One region of the Chryseobacterium sp. C3 genome, then DNA from elsewhere that is predicted to be linked to it. Evidence: riboswitches for the same ligand, from Rfam matches in the RefSeq annotation. Region 1 holds a riboswitch; the other holds the start of a gene.
The links. A riboswitch is a leader RNA that binds a small molecule or an ion and turns the genes downstream of it on or off. The one in region 1 is predicted to bind S-adenosylmethionine.
Positions count from the first base shown of each region.

Region 2: another riboswitch for S-adenosylmethionine. It lies ahead of H6W53_RS14940 (TonB-dependent receptor plug domain-containing protein); the one in region 1 lies ahead of H6W53_RS17705 (alpha/beta fold hydrolase).

Region 1 covers NZ_JACLCU010000008.1:134,422-143,453, forward strand. Annotated here, with positions in the region: gene H6W53_RS17675 (AAA family ATPase) at 1-929, shown strand, start outside; gene H6W53_RS17680 (four helix bundle protein) at 985-1,335, shown strand; gene H6W53_RS17685 (DUF58 domain-containing protein) at 1,394-2,716, shown strand; gene H6W53_RS17690 (phosphodiester glycosidase family protein) at 2,784-3,500, shown strand; gene H6W53_RS17695 (OsmC family protein) at 3,509-3,934, shown strand; gene H6W53_RS17700 (MGH1-like glycoside hydrolase domain-containing protein) at 4,010-6,625, opposite strand; SAM riboswitch class I at 6,813-6,920, shown strand; gene H6W53_RS17705 (alpha/beta fold hydrolase) at 6,978-7,925, shown strand; gene H6W53_RS17710 (ACT domain-containing protein) at 7,918-9,032, shown strand, end outside.
Region 2 covers NZ_JACLCU010000006.1:180,982-190,013, forward strand. Annotated here, with positions in the region: gene H6W53_RS14935 (APC family permease) at 69-1,361, opposite strand; gene H6W53_RS14940 (TonB-dependent receptor plug domain-containing protein) at 1,365-3,788, opposite strand; SAM riboswitch class I at 3,883-3,986, opposite strand; gene H6W53_RS14945 (alpha-amylase family glycosyl hydrolase) at 4,371-7,208, opposite strand; gene H6W53_RS14950 (hypothetical protein) at 7,444-7,734, opposite strand; gene H6W53_RS14955 (serine hydrolase domain-containing protein) at 7,835-8,911, opposite strand; gene H6W53_RS14960 (fumarate hydratase) at 8,990-9,032, opposite strand, start outside.

The sequences.
Region 1 (9,032 bases):
CAAGTCTTGAAAAAGTAAAAGCCGAAATTGCAAAAGTAATCGTCGGTCAGGAAAACATGGTGGAGCATCTTTTGGCAGCACTTCTTTCGAACGGTCACGTTCTTATTGAAGGTGTTCCGGGAGTTGCCAAAACCATCACGGCAAAATTACTGGCAAAAACGATCGATGTAGGATTCAGCAGAATTCAGTTTACACCCGATTTGATGCCTTCCGATATTTTGGGAACTTCTGTTTTCAGCGTAAAAAATTCTGAATTTGAATTTAAAAAAGGACCTATCTTTTCTAATTTCATCCTGATTGACGAGATCAACCGATCTCCGGCAAAAACTCAGGCAGCTTTGTTTGAAGTGATGGAAGAAAGGCAGATCACGATGGACGGAACCCGCTATCCGATGGAAGAACCTTTTCTTGTGGTGGCAACACAGAACCCGATTGAACATGAAGGAACATACAGACTTCCGGAAGCCCAGCTTGACCGTTTTCTGTTTAAAATAAATGTGGGTTATCCGAATCTGGAGCAGGAAATTGCCATTATCAGAAACCAACACGAAAGCAAGCAGGAAGATAAAACAGAGGTTGTTAACAAAGTGATTACTGCACAGCAGCTGAAAAATTATCAGCATCTGGTAAAAGAAATCATCGTTGAATCTCAGCTGATGGAGTACATCGCTAAAATTATCATCAACACCAGAGAAAACCAGTTCCTGTATTTGGGAGCTTCTCCGAGAGCGAGTCTGGCTTTGTTAACCGCATCAAAAGCATTTGCAGCTTTAAGAGGAAGAGATTTTGTAACGCCGGAAGACATTAAAGAAGCAAGTTATGCCGTTCTGAGACACAGAGTTATTGTATCGCCGGAAAGAGAAATGGAAGGCCTTACCGCGGATGAAATTATCAGACAGATTTTAGAGGGAATAGAGATTCCAAGGTAGGTTGCGGGTAGAAGGTTGCAGATTGTAGTTTTTAATTCAACGTTAAATTTTATATATGGCTAATTTTAAAGAGCTTCTGGTTTGGCAGAAAGCCATTGATTTTGTAACTGAAATCTACCGAACAACCGATGCTTTTCCAAAAGAGGAGACATTTGGATTAAAATCTCAGATCAGAAGAGCTTCAGTTTCTATTCCGTCTAATATTGCAGAAGGAAACTCCAGAAGAAGCAAACCGGATTATCTGCAATTTCTGAAAATTTCGAGAGGAAGTTGTGCTGAAGTTGAAACTCAATTGATTATTTCCAGAAATCTTCATTTTTTAAGTGAAGAAAATTATTTAAAATTAAATGATGATATTATTGAAATTTCTAAAATGCTGAATGGGCTCATTAATTCTTTGAAATAATATTAAAATGTAGGGCTACTAAACTGTAACCTAAGATCTGCAACCAGCAATCTACAAAATGAAAAACTTATACCTCAATACACGCTTTTTCTTCACGCTCATCGAAGTGGGGATTCTGTATGTTCTCGCTTTTTTCTTTCCGTTACTCATGTGGGTAGCGCACATCGTTTTGCTTCTGGTTTTTTTGGCAGCAATGGTGGATTATCTTTTTGTTTTCAACAGGAAAGAAGGGATTTCTGCACAGAGAATATTGCCCGAAAAATTATCCAATGGTGATGAAAATCCCGTAAAAGTTGATATTAAAAATAACTATGCTTTCAAAATCAATGTGAAAGTAATCGACGAAATTCCGTTTCAGTTTCAGAAGAGAGATTTTTTAATCGAAAAACAGATTGAACCGGGAAGAAATACATTTTTTCAATATATTCTGGAGCCAAAGGAAAGAGGAGAATATAATTTCGGCAGTTTAAATGTGTATGTTTCTTCTCCTTTAGGTTTTGTCGCAAAACGGTTTAATTTTCAGAAAGATGCCAATTTACCGGCTTATCCGTCATTTATTCATTTGAGAAAATATGAACTGATGGCTTTGCAGAGTGAATTTCTGTTGGGCGGAATCAAGAAAATCAGAAAACTGGGACATACGATGGAGTTTGAGCAGATTAAAGAATATGTTCCGGGAGATGATATCAGAACGATCAACTGGAAAGCTACGTCCAAAACAAACCGATTGATGGTTAATCAGTTTCAAGACGAAAAATCACAGCGTATTTTCATGCTGATTGATAAAGGACGAACGATGAAGATGCCTTTCAAAGGACTGAGTCTTTTGGATTATTCCATTAATGCAACGATGGCTTTATCGCATATTATTCTGAAAAAAGGCGACCGCGCCGGAATGATGACTTTTTCGAAAAAAACAGAAAATAAAATTGCGGCAGAAAATAAATCGGGACAACTGAGAAAAATTTCGGAAGCCCTTTACAACATCAAAACAGATTTTTTTGAAAGTGATTTTAACAGGTTGTATCAGGATGTAAAATATTCGCTGAACCAGAGAAGTTTAATTCTGTTATTTACGAATTTTGAAACATTGGATGGCTTAAACCGTCAGTTAAAATACCTTCGTGGAATCGCTAAAAACCATTTATTGGTCGTGGTCTTCTTCAAAAATTCAGAATTGCAGACGTTAATTCATAAAAATCCTGAAAGTATGCAGGAAGTGTATGACGAAATCATCGCCGAAAAATTTGAGTTTGAAAAGAAACTGATCATTCAGGAACTCCGCAAATACGGAATTTACACAGTATACACTTTACCGGAAAATCTGAACATTGATGTCATCAATAAATATCTGGAAATTAAAGCGAGAGGGATTTTGTAATTTTTAAACAGGGATTTCATTTCAAAATGAACCGCAAAATTCACAAATGATTTAAGCAAACTTATAAATGACGAAAATTGCATTGTTTATAGTATGTCTCTGTTGTTTTTTATCCTGCGACAAGAAAATAAAACAAGAGGATGATTTTGTCATTTTTAAAGTAAATCCTAAAATACAAAATGTTGCTTTTTACTGGAAAGATGATAACGGAACAATTCTCAAAAATATTGCTCATTTAAAGATTAAAACAGAGCAGGAAAATAAAGAATTAATATTTGCCATGAACGGCGGAATGTTTGAACCCAATAATTTTCCGAAAGGATTGTATATTGAAAATTTTAAAATACTGAATAAAACCGATACTTTATCCGGTAAAGGAAATTTTTATCTCCATCCTAACGGAATATTTTACCTCACAAAAAATAATGAAGCTGAAATTGTTGAAACAAAGGCTTTTAGGAACAATCCTGAAATAAAACATGCAACACAATCCGGACCGATATTGCTGATTGATGGGGAAATAAATCCAATATTTAAAAAAGATTCAAAAAATATCAACATCAGAAACGGAGTCGGAATCCTAAAAAATGGAAATATTGTTTTTATAATGTCTAAAACAGAGGTTAATTTTTATAATTTTGCTTCCGTATTTAAAGAATCAGGCTGCGTAAAAGCTTTGTACCTCGATGGCTTTGTTTCCAGAACCTATTGCCCCAAACAGAAATGGATTCAGAAGGATGGAGACTTCGGAGTCATGATCGGGGTTACCACATCTAAAAAATAAATTTAAAAATGAAAATATCACTTAACCGAATCAACGACGATTTTTTATTTGAATTTACCAATTCTCAGGGAAATTCAATTCTTTTAGATAATACAACACAGCCCGGAGCGAAAGGCGTTTCTCCGATGGAAAGTGTTCTGATGGCAGTTGCGGGATGCAGCGGAATAGACGTGGTTTCTATTCTGAAAAAACAGAGACAGGAAATTACAGATTTTAAAGCAGAAGTAGAAGGCGAAAGGATTCCTGTAGATGATGCGAAACCTTTCAAATCGATAAAAGTTAAATTTCTTCTGGAAGGAAATATTGATCCTAAAAAAGCGCAGAAAGCAGCTCAGTTGTCTTTCGAAAAATACTGCTCGGTTTCCAAAACACTGGAACCGAATGTAGAAATTGTATATGAGGTTTTTGTAAATGGTGAAAGTGTAAAAGATTAGATCTAGCTAAATTCAATAAAAAAAGAGGCTGTCCTAAAAGTTTTGGGCAGCCTCTAAAATTTATCATTTACTCCATTACATCAATAATCTTGGCTTCAAAAGCTTGGCAACCGTAGCTGTCCATCCCGTCTGGTGAGAAGCTCCTACGCCGCGTCCGTTGTCTCCGTGAAAATATTCGAAAAAGGTAATGTAATCTTTAAAATTTTCATCATAATTAAACTTCGCATTTCCTCCGTTGAAAGCACGTTCTCCATTCTCGTCTTTTAGGAAAATAGAACAAAGTCGGTTGCTGATATCGTGAGCGACTTCATCCAGATTTTTCTTCTCTCCGCTTCCGGTCGGCAATTCCACTTTCATGCTGTTTCCGTAATAGAAATGGAATCTTTGTAAGCTCTCTACAATCAGGAAGTTGATCGGGAACCAGATCGGTCCGCGCCAGTTGCTGTTCCCCCCGAACATACGGCTGTCACTTTCTGCCGGCGTATAATAAACTACATTTTCAGTGCCGTGAACAGAAAATTTGAACGGTTTTTCTTCATATACCTTAGACATTGCCCGAATTCCGTATTGGCTTAAAAATTCTTTCTCATCAAGCATTCTGGTCAAAACTTTTGTCAGACGGTTTTTTCTCAGAATACTCATCAGATGCTTTCTTCCATGGCCTTCTTCTTCCCAATGTGAAACAAGTTTCGTGAGTTCAGGTTTGTTTTTCAGAATCCAATCCATTCTGGTGGTAAAGTTGGGCATTTTATCCAACAGATGATGATCGATGATTTCCACGGCAAACATAGGAATCAATCCTACAATACTTCTCAGCTTCAGGGAAACACTGTCACCATTCCCAAGCTGAAGCACATCGTAGAAAAAGCCGTCTTCTTCATTCCAGAGTCCTTTTGTGCCTTCACCCAGATTTTCCATGGCTTCGGCGATATAAAGATAATGCTCAAAGAATTTAATCGCCATATCTTCATACACCTGATAATACTGAGCCAGTTCCATGGCAATTCTCATCATGTTAAGAGCATACATTGCCATCCAGCTCGTTCCGTCCGCCTGCTCCAGATGCTGTCCGTCTTTTAACACCATATTCCGGTCAAAAGCCCCGATGTTATCAAGCCCAAGAAAACCTCCCCCGAAAATATTCTTTCCGTTTTTATCTTTTCGGTTGACCCACCAAGTGAAGTTTAACAGTAATTTCTGAAAAACCTTTTCTAAAAATAAAAGATCCGGTTTGCCGTTTTGCTTTTCATCAATTTTAAATACTCGGAAGCACGACCACGCATGAACGGGCGGGTTTACATCGCTCAGGTTCCATTCGTAGGCAGGAAGCTGTCCGTTCGGATGCATATACCATTCTTTTGTTAATAAAAGAAGCTGTCCTTTCGCAAATTCCGCATCAATAATCGCAAACGGAACACAATGGAAGGCAAGATCCCAAGTTGCATACCAGGGATATTCCCATTTATCAGGCATCGAGATGATGTCTTTATTGTGCATATGATTCCACTCCGTGTTTCGGACATAATGGTTAAAATTTCTCGGAGCTTCAAAATTCGGATCGCCTTTCAGCCATTTTCCGACATTATAATGATAAAACTGCTTGTTCCAGAGAAGTCCCGCAAAAGCCTGCCTTTGCACATTTTTTTCATCCTCATTGGTGACATCATTCTGAATTTCGGCATAAAATTCATTCGCTTCCGAAATTCTTGTATTAAATATCTCATCAAAATCATAAAACGGATTATCCAGTTCATTAGGCGATAATCTGAAATCAAATGTTTTCGATTGTCCGGCTTCAATCACTTCATCAATTAAAAAAGAAGCTTTTGTTCCTCTCTTTTCAGGATTCACGGTGTTGCTTCCGTAAGTAATATAATCGTTGATGCCATCCTTGTAATAAGTATTTCCAGGATAGGGTGTTCCGTATAATTTCGGACTGTTGGTTTCATTATCACAGAAAACACTTTCCGCTGCAATATTTCTTGAATAAAACTTTTTTATCGGAACACTGTCGTGGTTGATGGTGATGCAGCCTTCATGAGAAGCATTGATTTGTCCTTTATATGTATTGTACCCCCATTTCCAGTTATTTCTGAACCACACCGTGGGAGCCACTACAATCGGAGCCACTATATTGCTTCTGTTGCAGACCGTTACCCTTACTAGAATATCGTTGTATTCTGCTTTAGCGTACTCTATAAAAATATCAAAATATTCATCCTGATCAAAAATTCCGGTGTCGAAAATTTCATATTCCGCTTCCTTTTTACTTCTTTTTCCATTTTCAGAAAGCAGTTCATCATACGGAAACGCATTAATCGGATATTTGTACACCATTTTCATATAGCTGTGAGTAGGTGTATTATCCAGATAATAAAATAGTTCTTTAATGTCTTCTCCGTGATTTCCCTGTGGATTGCTCAGTCCAAAGAAGCGCTCCTTCACCATCTTATCTTTTTTGTTCCAGAACGAAAGCGCAAAACAGAAAAGCTGCTTTGCATCAGAAATTCCCGCTATCCCTTCCTCTCCCCAACGGTAGGCATAGCTTTCTGCGTTATTGTGATTGGCGAAATTCCATGCATCGCCATTTGGGCTGTAGTCTTCGCGTACATTTCCCCATTGCCGGTTACTCACGTAAGGTCCCCAGTTTTTCCAGTTTGTGTCTTGTAATCTTTGTTTTTCAGCAATCATATCTCATCATTTTCATTACGAAGTTAGTTTTTTTGCGAAAAAATTCCAACTCACGAAATTTGAATTATTATTAATATTTCCCTGAAAGCCTTCTGTTTATCGGGGTTTGTAAGATTAAATTAAATTTTTATAAATATTTAAAAGAAAAGTTTTATCTTTGCACCATTCGTTCATTCAAATATTGAAAATGTTATCAAGAAAGGTTGAGGGATTAGACCCTATGAAACCTTAGCAACCCTTTGCGCAAGCAATGAAGGTGCTACGTTCTACCAGAATTATTTTGGACAGATAACTCACTGAAGTTCTTTCAGCCATTTCCTGTGGCATTTTCAATTGTATTAAAATAATAGAATTGAAAACAGAACTTAAACATATTAATTTTTCGTATCGTACCGATTCCCAAAAGGAATACAATATACCGTTGAGCTATCAGCTTTTCGGGAAAGACCTGTTTTCTGCCCCGATCATTTTAGTGAATCATGCTTTAACCGGAAATTCCAATGTTTCCGGAGAAAAAGGATGGTGGAAACAACTGGTTGGAGAACATCAGGTAATCGATACCGACCAATATACAGTTCTGTGCTTCAATATTCCCGGAAACGGATTTGATGATTTTTTTATTGATGAATGTGAAGATTTCACGCCTTCAGATATAGCAAACATATTTTTGAAAGGTCTTGAAATTTTAAATATCAAAAGTTTACACGCCATTATTGGAGGTTCTTTAGGAGGCGGAATCGGCTGGGAAATGCTGGTGAAAAATCCACATCTTGCCGAAATTTTCATCCCGTTAGCCTGCGATTTTAAAACCCACGACTGGCTTCATGCACAATGTCTGGTTCAGAAATTTTTATTAAACCAACACGATGAACCTTTACAGAAAGCCAGAATTCATGCAATGTTGTGCTACAGAACACCTGAATCGTTAAATAGCAGATTTCAAAACAGATACAGTGAAGAAAAGCAGAGATTAGAGTCGGAAGACTGGCTTGTTTATCACGGAAAAGCTTTAAACGAAAGATTTAGTTTAAAATCATATAAGCTCATGAATCATTTGCTGATGAACATCAATGCCAATGAAGAACATTTGGAAAAAATTCAGGCACGAATGCACATGATCTCTGTAGATACAGACTTATTTTTCCCCGCTTCAGAAATCCGAAAGTGCTCTGAAAAACTGAAAGAGAAAAACAAAGATGTCTTCTATCACGAGATCACCTCAGTTCATGGGCACGATGCCTTCTTAATGGAATATAAACAATTAAATACGATCATTAAAAATATTTTGAAAAATGAGTAAGATTAATGCTAAAGAAATAAAATTTTTAAAAAACAGATCCATCATCAAATTTGAAGGAGAAGATTTCTTGGGTGAAATCGGGATCGACGGACGAATTTTTAAAGCGCTTACTTTGGCGCGAATCAGTGTGGGAGTAATTTCCCAGCAGGCAATTGAAAACGGAATCTCCATTTTAGTTCATGAAAACGATTCCGAAAAAGCAGTCAATTGTCTGATTGACGAATTTGAACCAGAAAGAAAATCAGGAAAAGTTTCCCAGATATACAGCATCAATAATGTCTCTGTCATAGGTTTTGTTGCTGAAGATTTCAATAAAGTTTTGGCAGAATTAGCAAGAAATAATGTTTTCCCGTTGCTTTTGAACCAGATTGCAGCCGAAAAACGGGTAAATATCGTTGTGACATCTTCACAGGACGAAAAAGCAAAAAATATCATCGAATCTGAAATTTCCAAAAAACCGAAAACCGTTCATCTGGCAATCATCGGTCACGGAAACGTAGGGAAGACCTTAATACAGCAGGTTTTGGAATCTTCGGAAGAAATTAAAAGACGAAAAAAAATAGACCTCAAAGTAGTTGCAGTTGCCAATTCCAGAAAAATAGCATTCAACAAAAAAGGATTCGACAGCAATTGGAATGATGAGGTTTTAACGGCAGAAAAACCTTCCGATGTTCAGGAACTGATTAATTTCTCCAAAGAAAATCAGCTTGAAAATTTAATCGTTGTGGATAACACCGCAAGCAAAGACTTCGTAAAAAATTACCACACTTTGGCGGAAAACGGCTTCGATCTCGTTTCTTCCAACAAAATTTTCAACACCCTTCCGATTTCAGAATACCGTCAACTAAGATATACGTTGAACAAAAACAACAGACGTTATCTTTATGAAACCAATGTGGGAGCAGGTTTACCATTGATCGACACCATTAAACTTCTACACCTTTCAGGAGAAAATATTACCAGAATTAAAGGCGTTTTCTCGGGAACATTAAGCTATGTTTTCAATAATTTTTCTTTGAGAAATGATAAATTTTCCACCATCATCAATGAAGCGTTGGAAAAAGGATATACCGAACCCGATCCGAGAGAAGACTTGTCAGGAAACGA
Region 2 (9,032 bases), on a different contig from region 1:
GCTAGTCTAATTATCCTTGCGAACTCTGCGTTAAAAACAATTTTTGACTGTTTTACGATTAATGTAAATTAGCGTGATAATTTCTTATCAATTAAATACAAAACAATTCCCACCGCAACAATTCCTAAGCCGATGATGCTTTCTTTAGGATTATGAATCAACGTGAAATAAAGAATGTAGATGCTGAATAACAAAAAAACCGTCGGAAAAATATAAAAAAGATTGGATTTAAATATTTTCCGATCTTCCTTTTTTATAAAATACACCGTTGAAATTGCCAGACTGGCAAATAACTGCAGAATAAAAGCGGTATAAACAAAAATCTCTTTAAAACTTCCCGTTAAAATAATCAACGTTGCAATCACGGCATGGGCAAAAATCGCACGGACAGGAATTCCTTTTTTATTGCCGACCGATAGAGATTTCCAGAGTCTGTTTTCTTTTGCAAAAGCCTGCGTCAAACGGGAACCTACCCACAAATAACCGCTGATTGTAGCGACTAACTGTAAAGCAATAAAAATATTAACTATTTTACCGAAAGTATTTCCCAGCATATTATTGGCAGCTTCCCCCATCACATCTTCTTTTCCCGCCAATTGATTTACCGGAGCGTGTTTCAGCATGATAAAATTAACCAAGAGATAACAAACGGTTACGAAAACAGTTCCTACAATGAGTGATTTTGGTAGGTTTTTCTGAACATCTTTTATTTCTCCGGCAATGTAGGAAGCAGAATTCCAACCGGTGTAAGAATACGTTACAAAAACCAAAGACGTTGCAAAAGCCGGAAGCATGATTTCCTTTTGCCATGAATCATCTAATTTCAGGCTGTTCCCAATTGTTTCTGAGTCTGAAATTCCGATTCCTATGATAATGAGAACAATGATGAACGCAATTTTTATCAATGTAAAAAAATTATGAAATCTGCTTGAAGCCTGTAAGCTGAATGACAAAAAAACGGAAACCAGAAAGATAATTCCGATGGCAAAGCTGTTTCCAAAAGAAACATCGAAAGCAGAAAGGTATTTCGACATCGCCAAAGCTGCCAATGCAACGGGAGATGAAAAACCGATGATGAGGGAAATCCAGCTCACGAGATAGCCTAAAAGCGGGTGATAGGTTTCTTTCAGATAAATAAAATCTCCGCCGTTCCCTTTGAAATGCGACCCTAATTCGGCATAGCAAAAGGCTCCGAACAAAGCAAGAATTCCTCCAATGAAACAAAGGAGGAATATGCTGTAAGCATTCGTAATGTCGGTAAGCTGAAAACCGAGTGTCGTAAAAATTCCGGTTCCGATCATATTCGAAACAACAATTGCCACTGCGGTTTTCCAGCCGATCTGATGTGAAGTTGAATTCATTAATTAAAATGTAAAATTAAGCTTTCCGAAGAAGTAATTTCCGAGAGTTCCCATCTGCACCGGAGCATATTTGAAAACCCCAAAATACGAATTTTCATAAATCTGCAGATCCGGAAAGACATCAAATACATTATTGGCTCCGACGGTTAAGTTAATATTTTTTGTGAAATCATATCCTACACTCACATCGGTGACTATTTTGGGATTAAATTCCTGAACTCCTCCAAACGGATATCCGTCGCGGATTACTTTCCCGAAGTAAGTATTTCTCACCAGAAAATTAAATTTTCCGACTCCGTAATTCAGTCCTAAAGAAGCTTTGGTTTTGGGAGACAGACTTTCGATGATATTGATCTGATCCGGTCCGAAAAATTCATTCTGCGGTGTCTGAAGATTAGCCGGGAAATGAAAATCTGTAATTTTTGTTTCGGTATAATTTCCGGCAAGATTGATATTTAAATTTCCTCCTCCTATTTTCCAGTCGTAGGCAACTACCAGATCTACTCCTTTGGTTTCCGTATCAACGGCATTGGCAAAAAATCTTCCGCTTTCCACACCATAAACCGCCAGTCGATCGTCTGTAATATTACTTGTAATCACAATTCGGTCTTTTACTTTAATTAAATATCCGTCTAAAGTGATTGACAGCTTATTGATCGGCTTTAAAGTAAATCCAACGCTTCCGTTCACCGAAGTTTCCTGTTTTAATCTGTCGAAGCCAAGTGCTTTTGCAGCTTCGCTGTCGTTGTTAAAAATTCCTTTGGTAACAATTGAATTTCCTGTAGTGGAAATATCTGCATAAGAATTATTAAAATACTGCTGCTGAAGAGACGGCGCTCTGAAGCCGGTTCCCACCGCAGCACGGATTGAATAATTTTTTGCGAATTCGTACCTCACTGCTAATTTTCCGTTCATTGTACTTCCAAAATCTGAATAATTCTCGAACCTTCCGGCAAGGTCTACATTTAATTTTTTATCCAGATCATAAGAAACATCGGCATAAACCGCTGTAGAATGTCTGGATTTTGAAAGTGCATTCTGTGGTGAAAATCCAATAAACGACTGCGCTCCTCCTGCTCCGGAGATATTATCCGGATTGGTAGTCGCCGTCACAGGATTTCCGAAAACATCATATCTCATATAGGAAGTCTGATCTCCTGCTTTGATGTCGTACTGCTCAAACCTGAATTCTCCACCGAATGCGATATTGAAGTTCCTGATGTTTTTTGAAACATCAAGATTAATTGTATTCTGAAGAAAACTGTGTGCTCCCGCATAAAAATCTGTTGGTGACTTGGCTCCTAAAGATGCATTGACGGTGTTGCTTACATCATAATTGAATGTATTGCTTCCGAATGTATTGCTAAAATCAAAAAACCAGTCATTTTTATTATATTTTGCTCCGATTGCATAGGAAATGTCATAGATTTTCGAGCCTAAAGTCGGCTGAAAACCGTTCGGATAAATAGAATAGACATTGTTTGAAGTTTCACTCGGCAATCTTCTGAAACCGTAACCCTGTCCTTCTTTGATACTGAAACCTCCAAAGGAATATATTTTAAACTGATCGTTCAAAGGATATTCGGAATTGAAAAATAACTGTGCCTGCTTTATTTTTGCATCACCGATCTGGAAGTTAAAATCGTCCCGGGTTAAACCATTGGCAAGAATTTTCTGATCATCTAACGCTTTTGCAGCATCAAAATCCGGAGCAAAATCATACGCGAAATTATCACCGTAAATATCAAGATTATGATTCTGCGTTCTTGTTGTTTTTCCTCTTTGGTTTAATTGCAGGGATAAACTGATATAGCCGTCTTTTTTCCCTAAAGAAGTTCCGTAGTTGGCTGCTGCCTGATAGGTTTCGCCATCATTTCTTCCGGAAATTCCGTAATTAAGGCTGGCTGTTCCGCCAAGATTCTTTTTGAGGATAATATTAATAACTCCTGCAATGGCATCGGAGCCGTATTGTGCTGCTGCACCATCTCTCAGAACTTCAATTCTGTCGATGGCGATTACCGGAATGGTGCTTAAGTCTGTTCCTACAGAGCCGTTTCCGACTGTATTCTGATAATTAACTAAAGAAGTAGTATGTCTTCTTTTTCCGTTAACGAGAACCAGAACCTGATCAGGTCCCATTCCTCTCAAAGTAACAGGATCGATATGTTCTGTACCGTCTGAAGCCGACTGCCGGACTGAGTTGAAAGACGGGATAACATAATTCAGTAAATCCTGAACGGTAATTTGCGGTGAAGACTGCTGTATTTTTTCGATGTTGATGATGTCTACCGGAACCGGTGTTTCCAGTTTTGTGCGTTTTGCATTTCGGTTTCCTACAATTACGACATCTTCTATCTGCTGTTCTTTTTCCTGTGCCGATAAAAATCCTATTGCTAAAAGGAGTACGCTTACGCTGAGTTTTTTCATTCTATTCAGTGCTTTAAAAAAATTAATTTAAAATGGTTTGCCGAAACAAACATAAAGACCTTCAAGAAGCTGGAATTCATACGGAATACAGAATCACTTATCTTCCCCCAATCGGGTTGGAATTAGCACCTTTTCATCAGAAAATGTCGGTTGCTAAGGTTTCTCAGGGCCAAATCCCTCCACCTTTCTTGATAAATCTACTGCAAAAGTAGACTAATAATTTTTAATCTGCAAACCAATTTAGAATTTGAATTTTTCAGAGCTGCCAAAATTGTGAATAAGATGTGGATAACGCGTGAATTATGTATTAGGAACATATTAATTTCATGTTGGTATGCAAAAATTAATTGTAGATAAACAATTTTTCAATTGTGAGTAAAATATGAATAACCTATTGGTAAAGTATGAATATGATATGGAAAACCTTCTATTTTAGTGTGGAAAAAATTGTGAATAAAGTATTGAAAAGCCGTTAGTATCGTATTAACAAACTCTGTTTTCACTGCGGATAAAATATGAATAAACAAAAAAAGAGACCGCTTTCGCGATCTCTCCATATAAACTTTTGAAGTTATCCACAGGTTATTTCACAATCATTTTCTGGATTGAAACTCCCGTATCTGATTTTAAATGAACCAAATACGTTCCTGCAGGATAATTTGTTTTTAATTCGTACGTTCCGTTTTCATTATTCAATTTAAATGAATCCATTTTTTTACCGCTCATATCGTAGATAAAGACTTCCCCATTCTTCGCTTTGTGGTAAATTAATTTAGCCACACCATTTTTCACAGGGTTATCCGCAATCTGTAAAGAAAGCTTATTTTCGGCATTCATGTCTGTTGTGGATAAAATTCCCACATAATTACCGAAAATTCTGAATTCTCCCGGCTGAAGAGTAATCGGAGCCGTTGTAGAAGTTACATTAGAAACAGAGTTATCCATTAGATTCTGCCACTGACCTACATACGGAAAATACGGAACCACACTTTGAGCTGCCGTTGTGTAATTTGCTAACACCACTACATTTTTCACTCCGTTCGTAATTGCGTTGTCGTAAACGTAAATTCTCGTAATTAATCCATTCGGATCGTTTGCCAGATTATTGGATTCTACAGTATATGTTTTTGACTTGAAAACCGGATAGATATTTCTGAAATTGATAATCTTCGCCCAGGTATCATAAACCGCTTTTCTGTTCACATCTGTATCATATCCTAAAGTAAATGCAATCGGCTTTTCATCGGTTCTGCAACCGTTATTAATGGTTCCGTTTGTACATCTGTTGATACTGAATTCGTATCCAAGTTCTCCGAACTGCCAGATCATTTTCGGACCGGGAATAGTGAAGAACGTCGCTCCGAAAGCTTTCATTCTGTCTAAAGCTGTATTAAGGTTTTTAACATCATAGCTTCCGTTTACCGCACCATAAGCAAGATTTTTAAACATTAATCTTTCTTCATCATGACTTTCTCCGTAACCTACCGCTCTCATTTCAGAGAATCCATGCAGCGTATGATTCATTCTGTCGAAATTACTGTTTTCTTTATAGCCCATTGTATTCTGGTTATAAGATCCGTTCTGGTTATTCCACATCATTACTCCTTTTCCTTCTGCAACTCTGTAGTTTGCCCACTGCTGCTCTTCGGCATCAGTTCCCAAATGTTCAAAAATCATGTAAGAATTCGGATCAAGAGCCCATTGTTTGTCTGCATAGTATTTCAGGATATCTACTCTGTCCTGCTGATAAGCGTTTGTACAGGTTTCGTCGTTTTCAGAACAGCTTTGCGTGAACCCTTTGGTTAAATCCCAACGGAAACCATCTACATGATATTCCGTTAACCATTGCTGAAGGCATCTTTCAACGTAATATTTCGTTGAAGTACTTGTATGGTTAAAATCATTGAATACATTATAAGAATGTTTAGGAACCTGATTGAAGTAAGGATTATTGGCAGCAATATCTCCGTAACCATCTCCATCCGGATCAACATTCCAAAGTCTTGCGAGCGGAGAACGACCTGTTGCATGATTGAAGGCAATATCCAGAATTACAGCAATTCCGTTCTGGTGACACAAATCTACAAATTCTTTGAATTTTTCCGGTGTTCCGTACGCTTTGTCTAATGCATAATGGAAAGACGTGTTGTATCCCCAAGAAAGATTTCCTTCGAATTCCATGATAGGAAGCAATTCGATCGCATTAATATTCAGATTTTTCAGGTATGAAATCTTACTAATTAAAGACTGCCAGTTTTTTTCCTGCGTAAAGTCTCTTAACAACAATTCATACACGACAAGATTTTCTTTTGCCGGACGCTGAAAATTCGTAATCTGCCAGTTATATGGAGTCTGCCCTGTTTTAAACATAGAAACCTCAAAGCCTTGTCCGGCAGGAAACGCCGGTAAATTCGGATAAGTCGTAGAAGAAATGTACTGATCGTCATAAGAAGAAAGAATCTGTGGAGAGTAAGGATCTGCCACTTTTCTTAAATCATTGATTCTGTACTGGAAAGTATACAATTGCTGAGGTGTTAATCCGCTTAGTTCAATCCAGTATAAATCCGGATTCGCAGTATCTCTTTTCATTAAATAAGCATCGTTCACCGCCCAGTTATTAAAACTTCCGATCACATGAACGAAATTTTTAGACGGAGCATACAAAGCCAGCCCCACTTTTGTGTTATCTGTAGGATGATAATTAATCCCTTGTCTTATCCATGATGGAATCGCCTCAGAAACCACATTTCTTGGAACCTGAAGAATAAAGGTAGAACTCTTTGAATTCCCTCCCTGCGTTGCGATCAATTCCATATTGGCATCACCAGTTACCGTGTAATTGTAAGAATAAGAAGTTGAAGCCGTAGAAGTCGAATTTACAACAGTCCCATTAGCTTTAAGCTGAAAAGTTGCATTCACATTGGTGGTAGCCGTGATGTTAATGGAATTTCCCGTCGGAACAGACGTTAAGCTGTTTGCAGCAGGATTTGTCATCGTTAAATTCAGAATTCCTACGTTGACAAAAATATCCGGAGTTGTCTGATGCGCACCGGTTTTATCTTTCAGCAAAAAACCAAATCTTCCGATCCCTGTTCTTGCATAAAAAGTTGTGGGCGTAAAAGATAATGAATAAGTGTCTGTCGCAGCATTATAACTTAATCGATTAATTTCACTGGAATTATTCCAGCTTCCGTTCGTAGGGCAGTCCTGACTATTCTGATAGTTCGTATCTAAAGACCAAGTCCAGATATAAATGGCATTGTTTGAAACTCCCCATGCCGTTTCGTCAATCTGATTTCCGGGCACGGTTAATGTTATTGCATCCGTTTCATTAAACGGATTAGGGGTAATTGTATAGCTTATCTGACCAAAGACATTGGCTAAGATAAACAACAATATACCGGAATAGAATTTTTTCATATAATTCATCCTTTTAAGGTTAATTCAATACTAAAGTAATTTATTTTTCGAATAAAAAATCAACTTTTGTTGAAAAACAAAACTTTGCACTTATTAAATAATATGCTTTGAATAACACTTAACTGTTTGAATGATAGAAATAAAAAAAACCGCTTAAAGAATAAGCGGTTTATATATGTTGTTTTGCTTTGATATTGCTTTCTCAGAATTCAGGTGAGAAAACAATGACAATCAATTAATGATGTCCGTGCCCGTGACTATCGTGCAAGAAAGGTCCGTTTCCTTTAGGATTGCTGTAGATTACTTCTACTCCTTCCTGCTCGTTTAGCTGCTTGCTTCTGATATCTTCCGGATTGAAAGGTTTAATTTTTCCGAAATATTCTTTCAAACCTTCTGTCAACCACATTGGAATTACCAACCCGAAGAACATAAAGATACACCAAAATCCTACAAGGAACATTGTAATGAAGAAAATTGTCCAAAGGAATTGGTAAAACGGCCAAAATGCTGATAAAATCGTTATCATTTTCTTAAAGATTTTAGGCAAAAATAGGACTTTTTATTTTTTTATACAAAAGATATACGTCCTATTTTATTATTTATTTTGATTTTAAACTATTATACCTTTACTTCACGCTGCTAATTTGACTATTTAAAACTAATTGAGCAATATCTTTTGTAATCTGTGTTGGGGAATGGCAGTCGCAATTGCTGAATCCTAATACATATATATCTGCATCGGGAATATATACTCCCATAGATTTGAATCCGAAAATACTGCCTCCATGCTCTCTTGTAGGAGTTCCGTTGATCTCTTTTAAATGCCATCCATATCCATAGGTAAACTCTTCTCCGCTGTTTAGTTTATTTTTTGTATAAAGTTTTTTAGTATGTATTTCATCAAGAATAGTATATCGATTAATAGCATCTTGCCATTTCAGCATATCTTCAACGGTTGACATTAAAGATCCGGAAGCGAATGGAACACTGTAGTTGATAATTGTCTTGTTTACAAACCCATCTTTCTTTTCATGATATCCATAAGCTCTGTTTTTGATTATCTTTCTGTCTGTAGCATAAAAAGAGTTGTTCATCCCAATTTTTTCAAAAATATTTTTCTTCACGAAATCTTCATATGTTTCTCCGGAAACTAACTCAATTAAATATCCAAGCAATACATAACCGGAATTATTATAATCAAACTTTTCTCCGGGACTAAAATCAACAGGTTCATTTTTAAAAAAATCAATCATCATTTTGGGAGTCATTTCCTTTTGTGCGATTTCTGAGATTGATTTCATTTTCGTAAAATCTTTGACTCCAGAAGTATGGGTAAGCAAATGATGAATGGTGATAGACTTTCCATTCGGATAATCGGGAATATACTTAGAAATAGGATCTTTTATATTTAATTTATCTTTGGATTCTAAAAGTAAAATAGAAAAAGCTGTAAATTGCTTGGTCATAGAACCTATCTGGAATACATTTTGGACAGTCATATCCGTATTCAGTTCCAAATTAGACTTACCAAATGCTTTCTCATAGATAATTTTTCCTTTTTTAGAAACAAGGAAAACACCACCGGGAGCATCTGAATCTTTAAACTCTTTTTGTATCAAACTGTCAATCTTAGCATCCGTCTGAGCAAAAGATATACTGAAAACAGTTGTACTAAATATAAATGTAAGTAAAAAATTTTTCATAATACTATTTTGTATTGCAAAGATAACTTTAAATAAAGTACCATGCAATACAAAGTAGTAATTATTTATAAACTAATTTTAGTGCGCAAGATCTGCAAAGAAATCATTTCCTTTATCATCC